2 linked regions of the Heyndrickxia acidicola genome follow. The protein of the gene in region 2 interacts with the protein of the main gene of each other region in a pairwise test. Links are inferred from orthologs where the notes say so. Each region holds a gene or a part of one and is shown on either strand. Other genes may lie near its edges.

Region 1 (4,943 bases), 1.6 Mb from region 2 along the record:
CGGGCATCAATTACGACAAAAACGAACAGACCTGCAAGCAATATCGCGACCAGCCTTTTTCTTACGGTAACACTGGATACCCGTTTCACCATTTGGGTCATCCCCTTTCATAAAATTGCAAATCACCCTTTTCACGCTAAGCTTGTTCCAATTTTCACTAATAAATCCATCTTCGTTACAGTACTGTTCCCTTACTCCCCCACTGAATCAGAAACGTTCTGATGGCAATTATTTCTCTCATACAGCCCCCTAAAAAACACTATTAAAATATATGCAGAGAGGATTTTCAATAGAACAAGCCCTTCCACATTGGAAGGGCTTGTTGTTTATTGCTATAAATGAAAAGCAAAGTATGCTCATTTAACATTCTTTCCTATTAATTGTTTTTATTTGTGTTTGACTGAGACTCTGCATCCGGCGTTTGAAAGCTTACTTCCAAAGGATCACCTTCTTGAACAGGGGAATTCGGAGAGACACTTTGACTAATGGCAAATCCCTCCCCATTCATTGAGAGATTTAAGCCCAGCATTTCAGAAACACTAATAACATCGCGTTTTGACCACCCTGTCATATCAGGCATTGATGCTTGACCATCTGTTTTTATAAATACTTTTTCCCCTTCTAATAAAGGTTCTCCCTCATTCGGGCTCTGGCTGACAACAGTGTTTCCTTTACCAAGTACAATTGGATTTAGCTTTGCCTTTTTAAACATATTTACAGCGTCTGTTATGTTAAGGCCAGAAGCGTCCGGAATCTTGGTTACCGCTGCAGTTTGCATTTTATCAGGTTTTATATTCAAGTACTGAAGACTGCTTTTCATTACCGGATTGAAAATCATTTTTACCGGAGTTGATCCGCTCTCCAGTGTATTTTGATCTAAGTGAGGCTGCTGTACAACAACATACACAAGCAGTTTTGGATCATTCTCTGGAGCCATGCCTAAAAAGGAAAATACATAGTTGCTCCAGCCTTTTAAGTAGCCTCCGCCATTTGGATTCGGCATCTGGGCAGTTCCGGTTTTCCCGATAACCTGATAGCCGGGAATGTCATATACCATACCCGTCCCAGGCTTTTTGGCAACTACGTCTCTCAGGTAGCCTCTCACCGTTTTGGCCGTTTCTGCACTAATTGGATTGCCAACCACTTCTGGCTTAGTTTGTTTTACTTTGCCGGTATTCGGATCAACAATTTTGTCAATGATATATGGCTTCATCATTTTCCCATCATTTGCTACAGCAGTAGCTGCCTGAACCATTTGCATAGCTGTTACCGATGTTCCCTGTCCAAATGTTGTTGTATATCGTTCAATTGGATACTTGTACAATATTTGGCCGGATGCTTCATTTGGCAAATCAATCCCTGTAGGCTGGCCAAAGTGAAAACGATGCAAGTAGCTAAGGAATGTGTCCTGGCCAATCTTGTCCAGCAAACTAGAAAATGCCACATTTGAAGATCTTTGCAAACCTTCTAAATAGGTTATCTTTCCCCAGCCAATTCCAAAGTTATAGTCTTTAATAGGATTTGGGACCCCTTTTACATAAAATTTCCCTGAATTGTACTTTTCATTTGGATTAAATACACCCTGTTGAACGGCTGTAGACAGTGTAAAGATTTTCATAGTAGAACCTGGTTCAAAGGTTGTTTCCACCGCTTCATTATGCCATGAATTGCTTAATCCTTCGCGGGTCGCAGGATCAAATGTCGGCCTTTGTCCCATCCCCAGAATTTTACCTGTTTTCGGATCAGCAACTACTGCAATCATTTTTGCTGGATGATATTTCTGCTGAACGTTATCCAGGGCATCTTCTATAAAGTTTTGAATCTTATCGTCAAGCGTTAAATAGACATTATCGCCGTTTTTGGGCTTTTCCACTTTCTTTTTACTGCCGGGAATGATATATCCCCACATGTCTCCTTCATATTGAACCCGTCCATTATAGCCTTGGAGCAGATTGTCAAGGCTTTTTTCAAGACCCATTTCACCCACGAGTTTAGATTTGCCATTACTATCCTCCACTGATTGTGCATACCCTATTACATGAGATGCAAAGGAGCCATTCGGATAGAAGCGCTGGGCCTCAGGAGGCATAAACGTGATGCCAGGCAAATTTAGGGCTTCTATTTTAGTCATCATATCATAGGAAAGATTCTTCCCTGCTTTCCCGAATTCCACCTGAAAAACACCTTTTTTCGTTAAAAGATTGTAAATTTGATCTTCAGGCATATTGATTACAGTCGACAGCTTCGCTGCTGTCATTCGGGGATCTACTACATTTTTTGGGTTTTTAGGATCCACAGTCATCCTTTTGTCGAGAATCGCAATGAGTGTGTAGGACGGGACATCCTCAGCGAGTACATCCCCATTGCGGTCATAAATTGTCCCCCTGCTTGCCTCAATAACGTTAGATCGTAAATATTTTTGAGCTGCTTTAGCTGCCAGTACTTTTCCATCTACCTGCCCTGTGATTTCAATGATGAAAATCCTCGCAAACAATACAAAAAAGAGCAGACCGAAAAACACAAAAATAACGGCTGCTCCTTTGTTCATATTTGGTCTTTTTTGCTTCATTTTTTGTCAACAACCTTGATATTATTTTCATTTAATTTCAAACCCAATTCTTTCGCTTTCTGGGCAATACGATCGTATCGGCTGAGGTCACTTACTTGTGTTTGAAGACCTTCATTCACTTTCTGCTGGTTTTGTATTGTTGTCTGGGCGTCCTGTACATTCTTATTGACCTGATAGATGGCAGCCTGGGCGGAAATAATTTTAACCGCCATAAAGCAAACAAAGACTGCAAAAAATGCTGCTAATAATTTTTCGCCAAGTGTTATGCGTGCCCGCTTATGTAGAGGGGTTGACTGAATTTCTATATGTTTTTGGGGTTCTAAATCGTGCTGAAGCTGTTGTTTCCTTGCTAAGTTACTCATCTTTCTACCTCCATTCAACTTAATTTTATTTTTTCAGCTATTCTTAGCTTGGCTGATCTTGAACGATTATTTAGATTAAGTTCTTCTTCACTTGGTACGATAGGCTTTCGATTAACTAGCTTTAATACAGGCTTATATTCATCAGGTATTATCGGAAGTCCTGGAGGTAAATCAGGCCCGCTGCTCGCTTCTTTAAAGATCGTCTTACAAATACGATCTTCCAGAGAATGAAAGGTAATGACACTGATACGGCCTGCCGGATATAAAATGTCAATAGCATTTTTTAGTGATTCCTCGAATGCGGCCAGTTCATCATTTACCGCTATTCTGATTGCCTGGAAGACTCTTTTTGCAGGATGTCCGCCTGTCCTTCTTGCCGGAGCGGGAATTCCTTCCTTTATAAGTTCAACTAATTCACCTGTTGTTTGAATCGGGGCTTTTTCGCGGGCCGCTTCTATTTTCCTGGCAATTTGCTTGGAGAATTTTTCTTCACCATATTTGAAAAAGATGCGGACAAGCTGTTCAAATGGCCAGTGGTTCACGACATCATAAGCACTTAAATCTCCCTGCATATCCATCCTCATGTCCAGTGGAGCATCGTGGTGATAGCTAAAACCGCGTTCTGGTGTATCCAGTTGAGGAGAGGAAACTCCTAAGTCATACAAAACGCCATCAACCGATGTTATCCCTCTGTTTTCAAGCTCCTCTTTAATATGGCGGAAATTGCTTTTAATGAATGTTACGTTTGCTTCAAATGGCGACAGCCGCTTTTTTGCATTCTCAATCGCGGTATCATCCTGGTCAAACGCGAATAATTGTCCTTCAGCTGATAGTTGGGATAGTATATATTCACTATGTCCTGCCCCTCCAAGGGTACAGTCCACATATATTCCATCCGGGCGGATATTTAGTCCATCCACCGTTTCTTTGAGCAATACAGTAGTATGATTAAACATTTACATCACCTTTCCAATCGATATTGAAAGAATGCCATAGCTTATGTTCTGGTCTATATATCAAAGCCAATCATATTTTCAGCAATCTCGGCAAAGGATTCCTCAGACTCTTCAAAGTAGTCTCCCCATAAATCCTTGCTCCAAATCTCAATTCGATTGGAAACTCCTAAAACAACACATTCTTTTTCTAGCTGCGCATAGCTGACAAGCGGAGAGGGAATGTTAATTCTCCCCTGTTTATCCAACTCACATTCAGAAGCCCCAGAGAAAAAGAAACGTGTAAAGGCACGGGCATCTTTTTTGGTTAACGGGAGGGCTTTTAGCTTTTCTTCAACTTGCTTCCATTCGTCTATGGGGTATCCAAATAAGCATCGGTCAAGACCTCTTGTGATGACAAAATTGTCACCAAGAAGTTCGCGAAACTTGGCCGGTATGATAATACGGCCCTTCGGATCGATGTTATGTTGATATTCCCCCATGAACATGGCCCTTACCCCCACTTTCTATAATTAATGTACCACAATCCCCCACCTTTCACCACCTATAATTAATATTCTTTCTCCGGGAATTAATTCCTTCTTTTAAAATCAAGCTTTCTTGTCTGTTGACTCAAGTATTTCAATTTCCACTAGACAATATTTCTATCTCAAAAAAAAGCCCGCCCTCCGATTAATAGACGGAGAAACGGACCTTTAAAAAATGAAATTTATATGTGAATCAGTTTATGGCTACCGTCAAATTCATAAGGCAATTCCATTAAATCCTCAATAAAGTTAAGACCATACTTGTTTAAATAGTAGAACAAATTCCAAGTTCGCTCCTGAGGGCCATTTTGAGGGCGCAATGAACGCTCAATTCTGTCATACCTTTCCAGCGAAAGATCATTCTTTTCTTGCAGGCTTTGGTCAAATTTTCTTTGCAAGAAATCAATTTGGCCAAGATGGAAAGAAAGATTCTTTTTCACTAGAGGACTTAAGCCTTTAGTGGTTTTCTCCTCAATTTTTTCATAGCTGGTTTCAAGATGTGCTTTAATATCTTCCAGAATATGTTCAATGG
Region 2 (5,059 bases):
TTGATAATGCTTGAAAAACAGAAGAGAATTGCTCCACTCTATGCACCGTGATATCCCTTATCTTTCGCATATATTGCTGCTGCTCCTGGGTATGCTCATTCGTTCCTGGTATATGCTTCGCAAGCTGTGAGATTAAATTGATGGGAGTTAAAAACAAAAGAACAATAGCAATAGCTGTTTCATATATATTCACGTCCAAAGGGGTGTTGGTTTCTCCATACATCCCAATTAATAAAGTCGCAATAAATAAACCGATAGCGGTTCCTGCCCGCTTCCCTTCTTTTAAAAGTCCACCTAAAAGACCTGAAAAGGCAAGCAAACTCATTTGATAGAAGCTCGATACGTTTGCCAGACTAAAGATTAGTCCTGTAACCACACCCACTGTCGATCCCACCGTTGCCCCTCCCACAAAAGAAAAGACCAATACTAAATACCTTGAAAGCACATGCTCTGCTGATAATCCATAGAATTTCCATCCAATGGTTCCGGTCAAAACCGATGCCAGCATAATAATTAAGCTCACGACTTCTTCTATTTTTAGAGACCTTTTTCTTTTTTTAAGTGATAATAAAGGAATACTTTGCATAAATATGAGGGTAAGAATGAAGGTTAAGCTCGCCTCAACTCCTGCCATCAAACCATTGTAGATGGTAAATTGAAAGCTCTGCTGTATATATAGGAAAGCACATTTTGAAAAAAAAGAGGTGGCAAGTACAAAATACGGAAGGGATTTGATCTCATCTTTTTGGAATCTGCTTAATAATTTAAATGAAACAAGAAAGACTAAGCTTGAAATAAATATAAGAACAGCATTCCCGAGTGAAACGGTTAACCCGCCTGCAGTCAATCCAATTAGAACTATTGGAGCCTTCCTTCTTCTTAATAAGTAAACAGAAGCAAAGAAAGGAAGTGCAAAAGGAGTTAAGTGAGATAGTATAAGTGCTCGTCCCAGTAAAAATCCTATAAGGAGCAGAACGATCCCTTTCTGAAGAAAAATTGTTTCAAGCTTTTGTTGAAGACGTTCCAACCCTTTTGAAACCTCTACTTTTGTATCTTCAAAATCCACATTGCTTCCAGGTGCAATAATACTTTGTTCTACCTTCTCCATCATTAAAAAACACTCCCCATCTGTTATCTTTGTTGTCATTATAAACAGGACAAGCCTAAAAGTTTGTCAAAATGAAGAATGAAATTGAAAGAAAAGTTCGACTTCTTTCATGTGAATCTCTACTATATCTTACAAAATTCTTTTAAAAAAATAATTGACATTAGTAGAATATCGCTGTATTATAGAAAATGTGCTTTCAAGAAACGAAATGATTATGGCGGTGTAGCTCAGCTGGCTAGAGCGTACGGTTCATACCCGTGAGGTCGGGGGTTCGATCCCCTCCGCCGCTACCATAATAATAAAATAATAAAATGGCCCGTTGGTCAAGCGGTTAAGACACCGCCCTTTCACGGCGGTAACACGGGTTCGAATCCCGTACGGGTCATCATAAAGTAAACAAAAAAACAGATGCATATGCATCTGTTTTTTTGTTGGTTTTTATCGCATATTAAAGCTAAAAGGCTCAAGACGACAAGCCTTCGGAAATAATTTCATAACAATCCTGCATTCTAAGGGAGAGATTAATCAAATAGTCTCCAGAATGTTTAAGGAAAGTGCACCCGACTTGCTCATGACCGTACGTATTTTGTAGTCTTTGACTTATGAAACACACCATGAGGTCTTTCACGAGCTGTTGTGAACTTATCGCAAGGAGGAGACATAGAAATCCGATAGGCGCTAGAGCTTGACACTTTCTTATCCTCGCACAAAAAGGGATGGCGTAATGCCATCCCACATTTAGATCTTTAACATAAAACCTGCTATATTTTAAATAGACAGCAAGCTAACCTCTTCTAGCTCCACGACCACCGCGCTTGGATTCAGTATTTCTTTTTAATGAAGACAAACGATCTTCACTGTCCTTTAAGAAACGAGACATTTTAGATTCAAAATCCTCTTTGTTACGCGGGCTGTTTCCTCTGTTATTATGACGCGGGCGCTGCTGGTGCAAGTGTGATTGAGATTTTGAATGAGATTGGGATTGCGGAGGCTGATCCTTTGCTTTACGAATGGACAAACCAATTTTTCCATTCTTTTCCACATTAATAACCTTTACTTCAACTTGGTCGCCGACTTTTAAGTGTTCATTAATGTCTTTAACATAATTATCAGCGACCTCACTAATATGGACGAGTCCTGTTATACCTTCCGGCAATTCAACAAATGCTCCAAAGTGGGTAATGCCAGTGACCTTTCCCTGTAACTTGCTGCCTACTTCGATCGACATAAAAAAATAGTTCCTCCTTAGAAAGATAAAAAATAAACCTTCTTTATATTATAGCGAAGGTCAAAAAAAAGTGTCAATAAGACGCGTCTTCATCTGACCCTTTCTTATCCGATTGGGGAATATTAAAGATGATTTCTCCCTTTTTAGAAAGAAAATATTCCGTTCTGGCAAGCTTCGCTATATAGTTATTGTCATTCAGTTTATTAATTTGATCTTTTAGCATCGTTTTTTCCGACTTCAGGTCAGCCACTTGGTTTTCAAGCTGAGACTTGTTGACCTTTTGTGCAGCAAGCTCGCTGTTCTTAGAAATTAGTGTAGAGACAAGTAAATAAGTGATAGCACCCGCAATAATTGCGAATAAAGTTAAACGTCGAAGTAATAATTTACGTTTTCTGGCTGTTACTTTATCTTTCATTTGCTGCTGTTTTGTAAAAGCATTGTCCAATGGTGCTATATTGCGTTCCGGCCTTCCACTCATTTGCATACCTCCTCGCTCTCTTCGTTTCTTCGTTATTATATATATTTTTTATGGTTTACGTTTAAACCTTGTATATAACCATTTCATTCCATTAATTAGTTTATTCTTACTGTGTTTTAATTTCCCTGCAAAAGAAGTCCAAAACCTTTCGACGGCAAATTTTACTTTTTTAGGGAATAAACGCCACAGCCCTTTCCCTATCCATTTAATGGGTGTAATGATGACCTTTACAATCCATAATAGCACTTTTAATCCAATTTGGACAAGACCTAATAATACCTTCCCAATGCCAATAAAAATGGAGACTACTAAGATCACAATCCATTTCAGAGGTGAAATAATCAGTCCGTTAAGAAAGCGGATGAAAAATATCCAAACCGTCGCAACTACTTGAATGATGGCTTCCAGAAGCTTTGCATAAATGCCCTTTAATAGTGCCTGATAAAAGGAAAATCCGCAAACTAATGCTATAAAAATGTAAAAACGGACTTCCCCTTGATTCACAAGAAATAAAATATAAAAAATGACCAGTCCCTGAAGCATCCAAAAAAGAATGTCATTTAAAAAGATGATCCATCTTTTTCTTTTTCCGCGTTTGAGAAATCTGTTATATGTGTCAAGGGATGCACCAAAAAAGCTTCCCATGGCAATCATGGCAAGCATTGTATAGAATTGCACAGTCAAACTCATCGAAACAGCTTGCTAAAGAAACCTTTAGCTTTCTCCCCATGTTGCTCATCTAAATAAACTAAATCGAATACCTTCCCTTTTATAGATACAATCCCTTTATCCACATCTAAGTTTTTTACTTGTAAATTTTGCCCGCGGATGGACAAAAAACCCATGACGGTTTCTAATAAAAACTCTTCATTATCGAAACTCTCTACTTGCTTAACACCTGTTATATCCAGTAATTTACGCCCTCTCATTATCACATCATGCTCCTGCATCGGCGCCTTGCCATTCGATGAATGATCATAATACTGGCTCATACTTTATCCCCCACTTTACATAATTTGCTTGAGTGCAATGAGAAAGCATCCCCCTTCTCACCAGACTGATATCACCTCTGCTATTGGTCCAAGCTTTGTATTATATGTATGAGTAGCAAGGAAAAAAAAGAACAAGCTGACAAGAAAAGCGCAAGCGCCTTGCTCATCGGCGTACAGATTTCATAGTCTTCGACTGAGATAAAGGAAACACAGCGAGGAACGAGCTGATGTTAACTTATCGTAGGGAGAAGACGGAGAAATCTGCTAGCCGATAGGCGCTGGAGCTGGACAAGAAAAGCGCAAGCGCCTTGCTTATCGGCGTACAGATTTCATAGTCTTCGACTGAGATAAAGGAAACACAGCAACTTTTTTTCTTGTTGGTTCCTACTGCAGGCATTTTTTTCGCTTCAATTAACGTTTAAGTTAAATCCAAATGGGGATTGTACATAGACATAGGCTGCTTTCTGATCATCCTGCTGGGTTGATTTCCGCTGCAGGGTCACTTTCCGCGGGCAGTAGTGGAACCATATCGTTGTATTCTTTTGCTGGATCCCCCTAATAACTTGCTTAACTTGCAGGAGTCATTTGCCTTCCACTCTAATCAACGTTGAATCCAAACGATTATTGGGTATTACTAGATATGTTCAGCACTATTCGTCCTGCCTGTTCTTTTCTGCTCAAATCAATTTTCAACAGAGACACCATGGTATTATTCACACCAAATGTTCTCCCCTTTTCCTTTTTCTGTCCAAAAATAAAAAAGAGGTGACTCAAATGGCCGCTTATCACCACCTTTTGAGTCATCTTCTTTTACTTTCATTTATTCCTCATCTTTTAAACGTTCTTCCTTAACTGTTGTATACATACCTGCTGCATCTTCTTTTCTGGTATTCTCCTGCAGCTGCTCTATTCTAACCGTAGTAACCCTCGTTCCAAAGCGGATGGTTAGCTCATCACCCACTTTTACCGTAGAGCTTGCTTTTGCCTGCTGCCCATTGATCGCTATTCTCCCCTGGTCAGCAACTTCCTTTGCAAGTGTTCTTCTTTTAATAATTCTTGAAACCTTTAAAAATTTATCTAAGCGCATGGCAGTCATATTTTCTCACCTCTTATAAACCTTTTCGTTTCGCTTCATCCCAGAATTGATCCAGATCTTTTAAATCAAAGCTTTCTATAGGCTTTCCGCTTTTGTGAACTTGTTGTTCGATATATGAAAAACGTCTTATGAACTTTTGATTTGCTCGTTCAAGAGC

Evidence for each region. The genes of interacting proteins can lie anywhere in the genome.
Region 1: the proteins of A5N88_RS16085 (region 2) and ftsL interact in binary tests that used the Bacillus subtilis proteins (3 or more experiments, as listed by UniProt). The link is inferred for Heyndrickxia acidicola from one-to-one orthologs.

The regions. Positions count from the first base shown.
Region 1 is NZ_KV440953.1:1,810,143-1,815,085, forward strand. The notes cover bases 1,249-3,993. They hold ftsL (cell division protein FtsL), read right to left. Parts: upstream 2,932-3,993; coding sequence 2,566-2,931; downstream 1,249-2,565. Other genes in these bases: A5N88_RS08490 (penicillin-binding protein), read right to left, coding at 1,249-2,569; rsmH (16S rRNA (cytosine(1402)-N(4))-methyltransferase RsmH), read right to left, coding at 2,946-3,887; mraZ (division/cell wall cluster transcriptional repressor MraZ), read right to left, coding at 3,941-3,993. Outside these bases: A5N88_RS08485 (stage V sporulation protein D), read right to left, coding at 1-92; more of A5N88_RS08490, read right to left, coding at 377-1,248; more of mraZ, read right to left, coding at 3,994-4,372; bacillithiol biosynthesis cysteine-adding enzyme BshC, read right to left, coding at 4,594-4,943. UniProt on the Bacillus subtilis protein: Essential cell division protein that may play a structural role. Probably involved in the regulation of the timing of cell division. Also required for sporulation.
Region 2 is NZ_KV440953.1:3,456,781-3,461,839, reverse strand. What follows is about bases 1,113-3,973. They hold A5N88_RS16085 (FtsB family cell division protein), read right to left. Parts: upstream 2,815-3,973; coding sequence 2,410-2,814; downstream 1,113-2,409. Other genes in these bases: yabP (sporulation protein YabP), read right to left, coding at 3,501-3,806; yabQ (spore cortex biosynthesis protein YabQ), read right to left, coding at 2,863-3,504; A5N88_RS16090 (S1 domain-containing RNA-binding protein), read right to left, coding at 1,893-2,336. Outside these bases: spoIIE (stage II sporulation protein E), read right to left, coding at 1-1,108; A5N88_RS16070 (RNA-binding S4 domain-containing protein), read right to left, coding at 4,627-4,893; bifunctional methyltransferase/pyrophosphohydrolase YabN, read right to left, coding at 4,916-5,059. UniProt on the Bacillus subtilis protein: Required for vegetative and sporulation septum formation. Required for the activation of genes expressed under the control of the sporulation transcription factors sigma F and sigma E.